DNA from 2 places in the Pseudoalteromonas sp. SIMBA_162 genome. Region 2 is predicted to be linked to the other one. Evidence: predicted binding sites of a transcription regulator. Region 2 holds the regulator's gene; the other holds the start of a gene.
The links. The regulator sigma-54, encoded in region 2, starts transcription at its own class of promoters, with help from an activator protein. The targets are predictions, from matches to a motif close to GTTGGCACGNNNNTNGNNT.
Positions count from the first base shown of each region.

Region 1: R0J88_RS07725 (flagellar basal body rod protein FlgF) is a predicted target of sigma-54. The motif match lies at 3,607-3,625, and genes of this name have one in related genera.

Region 1 is NZ_JAWJBQ010000008.1:6,888-12,630, reverse strand. It holds gene R0J88_RS07750 (CheR family methyltransferase) at 1-405, shown strand, start outside; gene flgB (flagellar basal body rod protein FlgB) at 547-954, shown strand; gene flgC (flagellar basal body rod protein FlgC) at 960-1,391, shown strand; gene R0J88_RS07735 (flagellar hook assembly protein FlgD) at 1,405-2,085, shown strand; gene flgE (flagellar hook protein FlgE) at 2,145-3,506, shown strand; gene R0J88_RS07725 (flagellar basal body rod protein FlgF) at 3,663-4,406, shown strand; gene flgG (flagellar basal-body rod protein FlgG) at 4,427-5,215, shown strand; gene flgH (flagellar basal body L-ring protein FlgH) at 5,231-5,743, shown strand, end outside.
Region 2 is NZ_JAWJBQ010000006.1:181,615-187,357, reverse strand. It holds gene ptsN (PTS IIA-like nitrogen regulatory protein PtsN) at 1-280, opposite strand, end outside; gene hpf (ribosome hibernation promoting factor) at 285-572, opposite strand; gene R0J88_RS06700 (RNA polymerase factor sigma-54) at 599-2,098, opposite strand; gene lptB (LPS export ABC transporter ATP-binding protein) at 2,168-2,893, opposite strand; gene lptA (lipopolysaccharide transport periplasmic protein LptA) at 2,890-3,426, opposite strand; gene lptC (LPS export ABC transporter periplasmic protein LptC) at 3,416-3,970, opposite strand; gene kdsC (3-deoxy-manno-octulosonate-8-phosphatase KdsC) at 3,967-4,518, opposite strand; gene R0J88_RS06675 (KpsF/GutQ family sugar-phosphate isomerase) at 4,519-5,490, opposite strand; gene R0J88_RS06670 (calcium/sodium antiporter) at 5,494-5,743, opposite strand, start outside.

The DNA of each region.
Region 1 (5,743 bases), on a different contig from region 2:
ATTGGTACTGATATTTCTAACACTATGCTAGACATGTGTAAAAATGGCGAGTATGACGCGTTAGCCTTGGCGCGCGGGTTGTCTGCAGAACGTCGAAAAAAGTTTTTTACAGACAGCGGCAATGGTATGGCAAAAGTTAACGACACTTTGAAAAGACAAGTGAGCTTTAGGCATTTAAATTTGCTAGATTCGTATGCATTAATGGGTAAATTCGATATTATTTTTTGCCGCAATGTACTTATTTACTTCTCTCCAGAGGTAAAAGCAAAAATTATTAAACAATTTGCACAAGCGCTTAATCCTAAAGGTTATTTATTTTTAGGGGCTTCGGAGTCAATGGCCGGGTTGAGTGACGAATTTGATATGGTTAGATGCAACCCTGGCATTATTTACCAAAAGAAATAAACCTTTTTTCTTTCCTTCAAAACGACACATTATGTGTCGTTTTTCATTTTAAATCATTCGATTACAAAAAATATAATCACTCAATTATAAATGGCTTATTTATTGCTTTATTCAAGTTAAGTCAATTTTTTGGAGATGGTTATGGCTATCAGTTTTGATAAAGCTTTAGGTGTGCATCAGCATACTATGTTGATCCGTTCACAACGAGCAGAAGTGCTAGCAAGTAATATTGCTAATGCTGATACGCCGGGCTACAAAGCAAAAGATATTAACTTTGCCTCAGCATTAAAAGCGGCAAAATCACACCAGCAAAGCGGCAATACAATGGTAACTACTAATGAAAAACACATTGGTGGTGGTACCCGTAGTGTGGGTGGTGATGAATTATTTCGTACGCCAAATCAAACAGATACAGGTGATGGTAACTCAGTGGATGTACAGGTGGAACGGAACTTGTATACACAGAATGCTATGGAGTATCAGGCCAGCTTACAATTTTTAAGCGGCAAATTTAAAGGCCTGAATAAAGCCCTCGGTAGTCAAGGATAATAATTATGAGTTTATATAACGTTTTTGATATTGCTGGTTCTGGTATGAGCGCACAGAATGTTCGTTTAAATACCACTGCGAGTAATATTTCGAATGCTAATACAATTAGCTCTTCTCAAGACAAAACGTACCGAGCGCGACAACCTGTATTTGCTGCAGAGCTTACCAAAGCTTCTGAGTCGGTAAGTAATAATCAGGGCTCTTCTGTTGGTGTTAAAGTGCTGGGCATTGTTGAAAGCAGTGCACCACTGCAGATTGAATACAACCCTAATCACCCGAGTGCGGATGAAAATGGTTATATCTACAAACCCAACGTTAATGTTGTAGAGGAGATGGCGAACATGATTTCTGCCTCTCGCTCTTATGAAACAAACGTGCAAGTTGCTGATGCAGCTAAGCAAATGTTAAGTAAAACTCTGCTGCTAGGTCAGCGTTAACCGAGGGTAGGTTATGAGTAACGATATTAGTACATCTTCATCCTATTTAGATTCTTTGCGTTGGCAGGATACAACACCAACGACAACCGAAGAGCAAAGCGATGCGTTAACTCAAGAAGATTTCTTCTCGTTGTTAACTCAGCAATTATCGTTTCAGGATCCGAGTAAACCTGCTGATAACGATCAAATGATTGCACAAATGACCAATTTCACGATGGCTGAAGGTATCTCAAATCTTAATAGTAATTTTGAGTCGCTAGCAGCTTCGATGACATCTAACTCTGCTTTGCAGGCATCAACATTGGTTGGTAAGCAAGCATTACTTGAGTCGGATTCCTTAGATTTAAATGCAACGGGTGAAGCGAAAGGTTCAGTCGTTGCAGAAAGCCCAGTAGATAGCTTAACGCTTCGTATTACTGATGAGTCAGGTCAATTAGTTCGCAGTATTGATTTAGGTTCACAGTCTGCTGGTGCAATACGCTTTGCTTGGGATGGTAAAAACGAAGCCGGTGAGCGGTTGCCTGAGGGTGAATACAATATTGTAGCTGAAGGCAGTACAAATGGTGAGTTTTCAAGCTTACCCATTGCTACGTTCAAGAATATTGAAAGTGTAAATATAAACGGTGCCAATGGCATCATTATTAACACTAAAGAAGGTGCGGTTAGGCTGACTGATGTCGCAGAGATCGCGTAATAGAGTTTGATAATATTTCGCCTGTTTGCAGGCTGTATTTAATAGATTAGAGGTCAATTATGAGCTTCAATATTGCATTAACAGGCATAGCTGCCGCACAAAAAGATTTAGACGTTACCGCAAATAATATTGCGAACGTTAATACAACCGGCTTTAAAGAGTCTCGCGCTGAGTTTGCAGATGTATATGCTTCTTCAGTGTTTAGTTCAGGTAGAACTAAAAATGGTGACGGTGTTCAAACTACTATGGTTGCTCAGCAATTCCACCAAGGTTCGCTGCAATTTACTAATAACTCATTGGATTTAGCCATTACAGGTGAAGGCTACTTTGCAATGAGCCAAGACCTGGGGGCGCAAGATTTTACCTTTACAAGAGCAGGGGCTTTTAAATTAGATAAAGATAACTTTATCGTAGATGCCAAAGGTAACTTTTTACAAGGTTTCCCTGTTGATGAAGCTACCGGAGATACTACCTCAGTCAGTTTGAGTACTTCGTCGGCACTTCAAATCCCTGATTCGTCTGGGTCACCTCGTGCAACGGCAACGGTATACAGTTCATTTAACTTAGATTCGCGTGCGGATGCGCCTTCGTTGCCATTTGATCCAACAGAAAGTGCTTCGTATAACTCATCAACTTCAACCACTGTTTACGATTCACTGGGTGAGGCACATGTTTTACAATACTTTTTTGTAAAAAATGATCCGACGACAAACCCTAATGAGTGGGATATACATGCAACGCTCGATGGTTTAGTTGTTGATCCAGCAACGGGCGCTGAGCAAACTACTGCGCCATATACACCTTTAACTACCCTAGGTTTTAGCTCAAGCGGTTTACCTGAAACAACAAATGGGGTTGCTAATGCAAACCCAAGCAGTTTCGATGAGTTAGTTTTACCTGCGGGTGCTGGGACTGGTTTATCTTCGTTACTGACCAACGGCGCGTCATTTCCTGATACGGGCGTAGAGCTTAATTGGCGAGATGAGGCTGCAACTACAAATAAGCAGCCCACTCAGTACGCAAGTCGATTTGAAGTTAAAGCGCTAGACCAAGATGGCGCTACGGTTGGTCGTTTAGCGGGTATTGATATTGGTACCGACGGAAAAATAGTGGCTTCATACAGTAATGGCGACACATCTTTCTTAGGTCAGGTAGCGATGGTTCGTTTTTCTAATTCACAGGGTTTATCGCAAGTTGGTGATACCTCTTGGAAAAAGAGCTTAACGTCAGGAGAGCCAATTGCAGGTGAACCTGGTTCAGGTACTTTAGGTTCAATAAATTCATCAGCACTAGAGCAATCAAATGTGAATTTAACTAATGAGCTGGTTGACCTAATAAGTGCTCAGCGTAACTTCCAGGCTAACTCTCGTGCGCTTGAGGTTAACTCAACACTACAACAGGCAATCTTACAGATTCGTTAATTTAATACTTAACATAATTTTAAGGGCTGCTTTTTAAAGTGGCCCTTTTTATTTTCACTTCATTTAGTTTGTTTTATAACCATTTCACATCACTTCCTATTGTGGCATCTATTTTGCATTTCTTGTGTATAGAGATTTTTAATATGAGTCGATGCTATGGACAAAATGGTCTACATTGCGGCCTCAGGCGCTAAACAAAGCCTACAGGGGCTGGCCCTTAAAGCCAATAATTTGGCGAATGCGAATACTACTGGATTTAAGTCAGACTTTGCACAAGCTCGCTCTATGCAGGCTTTTGGTGAAGGGTTGCCATCACGTGTGTTTTCTATGCAAGAGCGCCCAGGTTCTAATATGACTTCTGGCGGCATAGTTGAAACAGGCAGAGACCTCGACATTGCAATGAGTGATAACGCATGGTTAAGCGTCCAAGATGCCTCAGGCAATGAAGCTTACACCAAGGTGGGTACATTAAATATTACCGCTGAAGGTATGTTAATGACCAGCCATGGTCGTCAAGTAATTGGCGAAGGCGGGCCTGTCATTTTACCAGTACCGATTGAAAAAATTGAATTTAGTGAAGACGGTGCAATTCAAGTTCGCCCGCAGGGGGCGCCTGCTACGTTTTTAGAAGAAGTTGACCGCTTAAAGGTGGTTGAAGCTAATAGTTTTCAACTAGAAAAAGGGAATGATGGTTTATTTAGGCCTAAGGCAGGAGAAGTTGTTGATACTTCTGCCAATGTCAAAGTATTAAGCGGAACCTTAGAAATGTCTAATGTGAACCCAGTTCACGAAATGGTCGATATGATCAGCCATCAACGTCAATTTGAGTTACAAGTAAAACTGATGAAAACAGCTGAAGATCTGGATAGATCACAAGATCAGCTGATGCGCATAGTTTAACTTTAAATGAGGACACGATTATGAATCCAGCATTGTGGATCAGTAAAACGGGGCTAGACGCTCAGCAAACCGATATTTCGGTTATATCAAACAATTTAGCGAATGCCAGTACGGTAGGTTATAAAAAAAGCCGCGCTATTTTTGAAGATTTACTTTATCAAAATATTAACCAGCCAGGTGGGCGATCGTCGCAAGACACTGAAATGCCGTCTGGTTTAATGTTAGGTGCTGGTGCAAAAGTAGTGGCTAACCAAAAAAACTTTTCTCAGGGTAATATGCTAACTACTGAGAATTCATTGGATTGGATGATCTCAGGGCCTGGCTTTTTTGAAGTATTACAACCCGATGGCAATATTGCTTATTCTCGTAATGGGCAGTTTACTACCGATGGCGATGGTCGAATTGTAACGTCTGGATCTGGTTATGTAGTGCAACCAGAAATGAATGTTCCCGATGATGCTCAATCAATTACTATTTCACAAGATGGTGAGGTATCTGTACGTATTTCAGGTCAAGCCGATAATGTTGTTATTGGCCAGCTTACAATTAGTGATTTTATTAATCCATCGGGCCTTGAGCCTGTAGGGCAAAATCTTTATACCGAGACGGCAGTAAGTGGCGCGCCTGTGCAAGGTAATCCGGGTGTAGAAGGCTTAGGCACAATTATTCAGGGCTCACTTGAAACATCAAACGTAAATGTAACTGAAGAGCTGGTTAACCTAATTGAGACGCAGCGTATTTACGAAATGAACTCTAAAGTCATCTCGGCTGTTGACGAGATGATGAGTTACATCAATCAGCAATTATAAGGTGTAGGGGGAATTATGCGTCATTATATGTTATTTGCGGTAGGTACATTATTTTTAAGTGGCTGTGTTTCAACACAAAATAGTGATGTTGTTCAAGATGACCCCTATTATGCGCCAATGTATCCTGAACCAAGTATGGAACCCGTAGTTGCAACGGGTTCGTTATTTAATACTAATGTTTCAAACGACTTATACGCAGATAGAAAAGCACTGCGTACTGGCGACATTATTACTGTAAATTTACAAGAGTCTACTCAAGCTACTAAAGCAGCTAAAACCGAAACCGATAAGCAATCTGATGCAAGCCTAGACCCTGTCATAGGGCTTGGTGGCCTCCCTGTGAATATAGGTGGCGACAGTATTCAGTTTGGTATTGGTAGTGACGCCTCTTTTACGGGGGATTCTAAATCAAATCAATCAAACAGCTTATTTGGCAATATTTCGGTTAATGTTATGCGTGTTTTACCTAATGGTAACTTAGTTATTCGTGGCGAAAAGTGGTTAACATTAAACACTGGCGAAGAATTT
Region 2 (5,743 bases):
TGTCTATAGCATCAAAATTAATCGGTGTTTCACTTACTAACACCAATGCTAAAGGTTCTTGTGCGCCGCTCATTCGGCCATGTGGAATAGCAATACCTCTTCCTATCCCTGTGCTGCCTAGCTTTTCGCGGGTTAATAAAGCGCCCAAAATATCCTGTTGAGATAAATACGGTAATTTATCGTGAGCCAGCTCGCTAATAAACTCTAAAATTCTTTTTTTACTATTAAAAAGGACCGCAGCTTTACTGCAGTCCTGGCATATAAGTGAACTTAATTTCATCATATTAGTGTCGAGCAAGCTTCTCTTTGTGTTTAATTACTTGACGGTCAAGCTTGTCAATCAATGAATCAATAGCTGCATACATATCTTGATGTTCAGTGGATGCGAATAATTCAGCACCACTTACATGAATAGTTGCTTCTGCTTTTTGATTTAATTTTTCTATATCAAGAATGACATGAACATTATTAATATGATCAGAGTGCCTTTCTAGCTTCGCAAATTTGGTATTTATATAGTCTCTTAATGAATCAGTTAGTTCTACATGACGACCAGTTAAATTTAGTTGCATAAGCATTACCCTCTTTGTTTAGCGTCTTAAATCAGGCTCTTTCGCTGATTTGACGGTGGAATAGCCAGAGATTCGCGATATTTTGCGATTGTACGTCTCGCTACTTTAATTCCTTGCTCAGCCAATATATCCGCAATTTTGCTATCACTCAATGGTTTTGCTGAGTTTTCTGCTGCGATTAATTTTTTAATAAGTGCACGTATTGCCGTAGATGAACATTCTCCACCATTTTCGGTACTTACGTGGCTTGAGAAAAAGTATTTAAGCTCAAATATTCCACGCGGTGTGTGCATATACTTTTGCGTAGTTACGCGCGAAATTGTTGATTCGTGCATTTCTACCATTTCGGCAACATCATTTAAAACCATCGGTTTCATGGCTTCTGGGCCGTGTTCAAAAAAGCCCTGTTGTTGTTTAACAATACAGTTAGTTACTTTTAAAAGTGTATCATTTCTACTTTCTAAGCTTTTTATAAACCATTTAGCTTCTTGTAAATGTGAGCGAATAAATTGACTGTCGCCGCTTGATTTAACTGTACGCGACATCGCTGCATATTGGCTGTTTACACGAATTTTTGGCATGCTGTCTGGGTTTAACTCTACAATCCAGCGGCCTTTAATTTTTTTAACTGACACATCAGGTATTACATACTCAGACTCTTCTCGTACTATTGTGTCTGCAGGCTTAGGGTTGAGAGTATGAATAAGTGTCATTATTTCTTTAAGCTCATCTTCTTTGAGCTTCGTTTTTTTCATTAATGTACGGTAGTCACGAGCAGCTAACAAATCAATGTGCTCTGTTAAAATCATTTTTGTTTCATCAATAAAAGGCGTGCCTTTATCAAATTGATTTAACTGAATACACAAGCACTCTTGTAAGCTACGTGCCGCAATACCCACTGGGTCAAATAGCTGAATGCGCTTTAAAACCGCTTCTATTTCGTCAAGTTCAACCTCAACGTCATCGTCGTTATCTTGATTAAAGCTCTCTAAAATCTCTTCGCAGCTGAGTGTCAGTATGCCTGAATCATCCACCGCTTCTACAATAGCAATAGCGATGGCTTCATCTGTAGGGCTAAATGGCGTTAATTGTAATTGCCACATTAAGTATTCGTGAAGCGTTTCAGTTGATGCGCCCTGATATATAGACTCATCTTCAGGCATTGGGCCTGAAGATGATGCAGGGGCTGCACTCATATACTCATCCCAGCTAACATCCATTGCCATGTCGTCACTTACGGTATCTTTAGCAAGCGCTTCACCACTGTCTTGTTCATACTCGCTAGGGGCTTCATCTGCAGATACGGTTACTGTAACTTCATCATTATCTGCTTTTTGCTCATTTTTGCCCGCAAGATCATCGGCATAGTCTTGCTCCTCAACCTCAAGTAATGGGTTGCTGTCGAGCGCTTCTTGTATTTCTTGCTGAAGATCCAATGTACTTAATTGCAGCAAGCGAATAGCTTGTTGCAACTGAGGTGTCATTGTAAGTTGCTGGCCCATGCGCAGCTGTAGTGATTGCCTCATGTATCTCTAACAATCCTTTTAAGTTGTTATAATTAATACTAGCAGATGCTTATAAATAAGGCGTAAATGTTACAGCCTAAATTGCTCGCCTAAATATACATCGCGTACAGTTTTATCATTTAATACGTGTTCAGGGGTACCAGAAGCAATCAGTTCCCCATGAGAAACAATGTAGGCTTTTTCGCAAACATCAAGGGTTTCTCTTACATTGTGGTCTGTTATTAATACGCCAATCCCACGGTTTTTCAGGTGTTCAATAATTTTTTTAATATCTAATACTGAGATAGGGTCAACACCGGCAAATGGTTCGTCTAGCAAAATAAACTTTGGATCTGCGGCTAAAGCACGTGCAATCTCTACTCGGCGACGTTCTCCGCCCGATAATGCCATACCTTTGCTATCGCGAATGTGTTGAATGCTAAATTCATCCAATAGATTATTTAATGTATCTTCTCTGGCTTGCTTAGTGAGCTCCTTTCGAGTTTCTAAAATAGCCATTAAGTTTTGATACACTGTTAATTTTCTAAATATAGACGACTCTTGTGGTAAGTAGCCAATGCCTAATCTAGCACGACTGTGCATAGGTAAAAGCGTAATATCGTTATCATCGATAGATATTTTGCCTTTGTCGCTAGGGACTAAGCCTACAATCATGTAAAAGGTTGTTGTTTTACCTGCGCCGTTTGGCCCAAGCAAGCCTACAATACTTCCAGCTTTAACTTCTAAGCCCACATTTTTTACAACTTCACGGCCTTTGTAGCTTTTGGCTAGTAGCTCTGCTTTTAATGTACTCATGGTTGGCCTTTGTCATTTTTTTTAGGCTCCACAGGCACTAAGATAGTGTGTACACGGTCTGTTGAACTTTCATCTTTTTCGGCGCTAATAAGCTGCTGTTCTATATCGTAGGTAATGCTTTTTGCATTCATTTTTTGCCCAGCTTGAGATATCTCTGCATCTCCAATTAATGTTAAAAAACGCGTTGAAACATCGTACCTAACTTCATTAGCGCTGGCGCTCATTATTGTGCCGTCGGCTTGTTTTTCTTCAAAATATGCAGGCGTACCTGTGGCAATTAACAATTGCTTGTTGTCGCCTAGCTCATCGCGCTTGTGAACCTCAAGGCGGTCTGCGGTAATTTTTCTGTCGCCATGAATAATTTCAACATTTTTTTCGAAGATACCTACGTTTTCTTTTAGTTGACCCTCTTGTTTATCCGCACTAATCGAAATTTGATTTGCAGAAATTGGCGCTGTTGGTTCAGCGGCATTAGTACCTAATGCAAGTAAAAATGTTGGAATAATAAAGAGTGTTGATAGTTTATTGGTCATAATAAATAGTTCGCGTATGGTTAATTAATTTTATCACTTCGGTTTTTAAATCGGCTTCTAAGCCTTTACCGGTGATTTTTAAATTGGGCCCTGTAACAATGACAGGCTGCTCTGATTGCATCGTTAGTAATTTTATATCTACCTGAATGTTATCAGCATTAATTTTATCTATCATTGCGTTATCAGTTAAATTACTAGCAACAACGTTACCTTCTAATATTAATTGTCTGCCTTCGTATAATGTTGCTTCATTAGCGTTAATTCGCCATGTTTGTTTGTCGTTGTATAGCGTAAAAATAGGTTTATCAAAAAAGGTAAACCCTAATTCTTGATATAGCTCCATTCGCGCTGCCGTTACTTTATGGCTGATTTTCCCATTTTCGTCATACGCTGTTTGTTTTAGCTCTATGGCTGTGTAATCGGGCTTTGCAATTATGTCTGCTTCGGTTTGTTGTGGTAAATTTACTTGTGTGAAATAAGGGTACCAAAGCCAAACCATACAGCTGATGAATAAAACGCTTAATATTATGCGCGCTGCATTCATGAACTAGTCCCTTTTGTGGTCAAAGGTTTGTTATTTTCAAGCATTAGTAGGTCGGTAAGTTCTCTCACTGCACCAAAGCCACCTAGCATTTTTGTTGTATAATGCGCTAAACGTTTTATTAGCGGATGGGCGTCATTTACTGCAACAGCAAACCCTACTAACTCCATTACTGGCATGTCTGGGCCATCATCGCCAATGTAGGCAATTTGCTCATCATTTAAATTGAGCTTTGTTTTTAGTTCTTCGTAAGCGAGTAGCTTATTTTCTTGGCCTTGATATATATGTTGTACTGTTAGGCTTGTCATACGCTGTTGTACTATTTTTGAGTGGCGTCCTGTAATTACCGCAACTTCAAAGCCGCTATTAATTAGCGCTTTAATGCCAAAGCCATCTTTTGTATTAAATGCTTTGAGCTCTTCGCCTTGGTTACCCAAATAAATGCGACCATCAGAAAACACACCATCAATATCACAAATAAGTAGCTTTACTTTTTTTGCACGTGCTTTTGCGTCTTCACTCAATGGTTGATAGAGCTCTTCAAATTGCATTTATAATACTCCTGCTTTTAGTAAGTCTTGCATATTTAATGCACCAATAGGGTGGTTTTGCTCATTAACGATGATTAAACCATTAATACGCTTTTGCTCCATAATATTAAGTGCTTCAGCGGCCAAAATATCTTGCGTTGCCGTTGTGCAGGACTTGGTCATTACAACATCTATTTGTGTTGTATGTATATCAATTCGTTGTTCTAAAATACGACGTAAATCACCGTCGGTAAATAGCCCTACAAGTTGTTGCTGAGAATCAACTATGGCTGTCATGCCTAAGCCTTTTGCCGACATTTCTATCAGTGCATCTTTTATAGTTTGCGTAACGTTAATAATAGGTGTGTTTTTACCGCTATGCATGACATCTTTTAGGGTCAGCAGTAAACGTTTACCTAAACTCCCGCCGGGGTGAGATAGCGCAAAGTCATCAGCTGTAAAACCGCGGGCTTCTAACAGTGCAACCGCCATGGCATCGCCCATTGCAAGTGTTGCTGTTGTGCTTGCTGTAGGGGCTAAGCCTAACGAACAGGCTTCTTTTTGAACTTTTATGCAAATATGTACGTTTGCAAGCGTTGCCATTGTTGAGCTTGCGTTACCTGTCATGGCTATCATTTTTGCGCCAAGGCGCTTCAAAACAGGAATTATATTGAGGACTTCGCTTGTTTCACCAGAATTAGAAATTAGCATAACCACATCATTTTTAGTGATCATACCTAAGTCGCCATGGCTTGCCTCACCTGGGTGTACAAAAAATGCAGGGCTGCCAGTACTTGCTAAAGTCGCCGCTATTTTATTGCCAATATGACCCGATTTTCCCATGCCTATAACAATAGTTCGCCCTTGGCAGTCATATATTAACTGACATGCTTGATGAAAATTTTCATCCACATATTGTGCAATATCACTCAATGCTTGGCGCTCTATGTCTAATACACGTAGGCCTTGTTCAATAAAATTTAGCGTTGCCATTACTTACCCTACTTGACTGAAAATATACCCTTGGTAGCCTAAAAAAGCGATTAACAATAAGCCGCCCTCTACTCTATTGATGCGCTGAGCACCTCTAAAGTTCAATGACATGATAATAAGTGCAACCGTGGCACCAATCATAATAAGTATGTCGCGGTTAGCAACAGACGGGTCAATAAGAGAAGGGTTGATAATGCCTGCGAAAGGCAGCACGGCAAGAATATTAAAAATATTAGAGCCAACAATATTACCC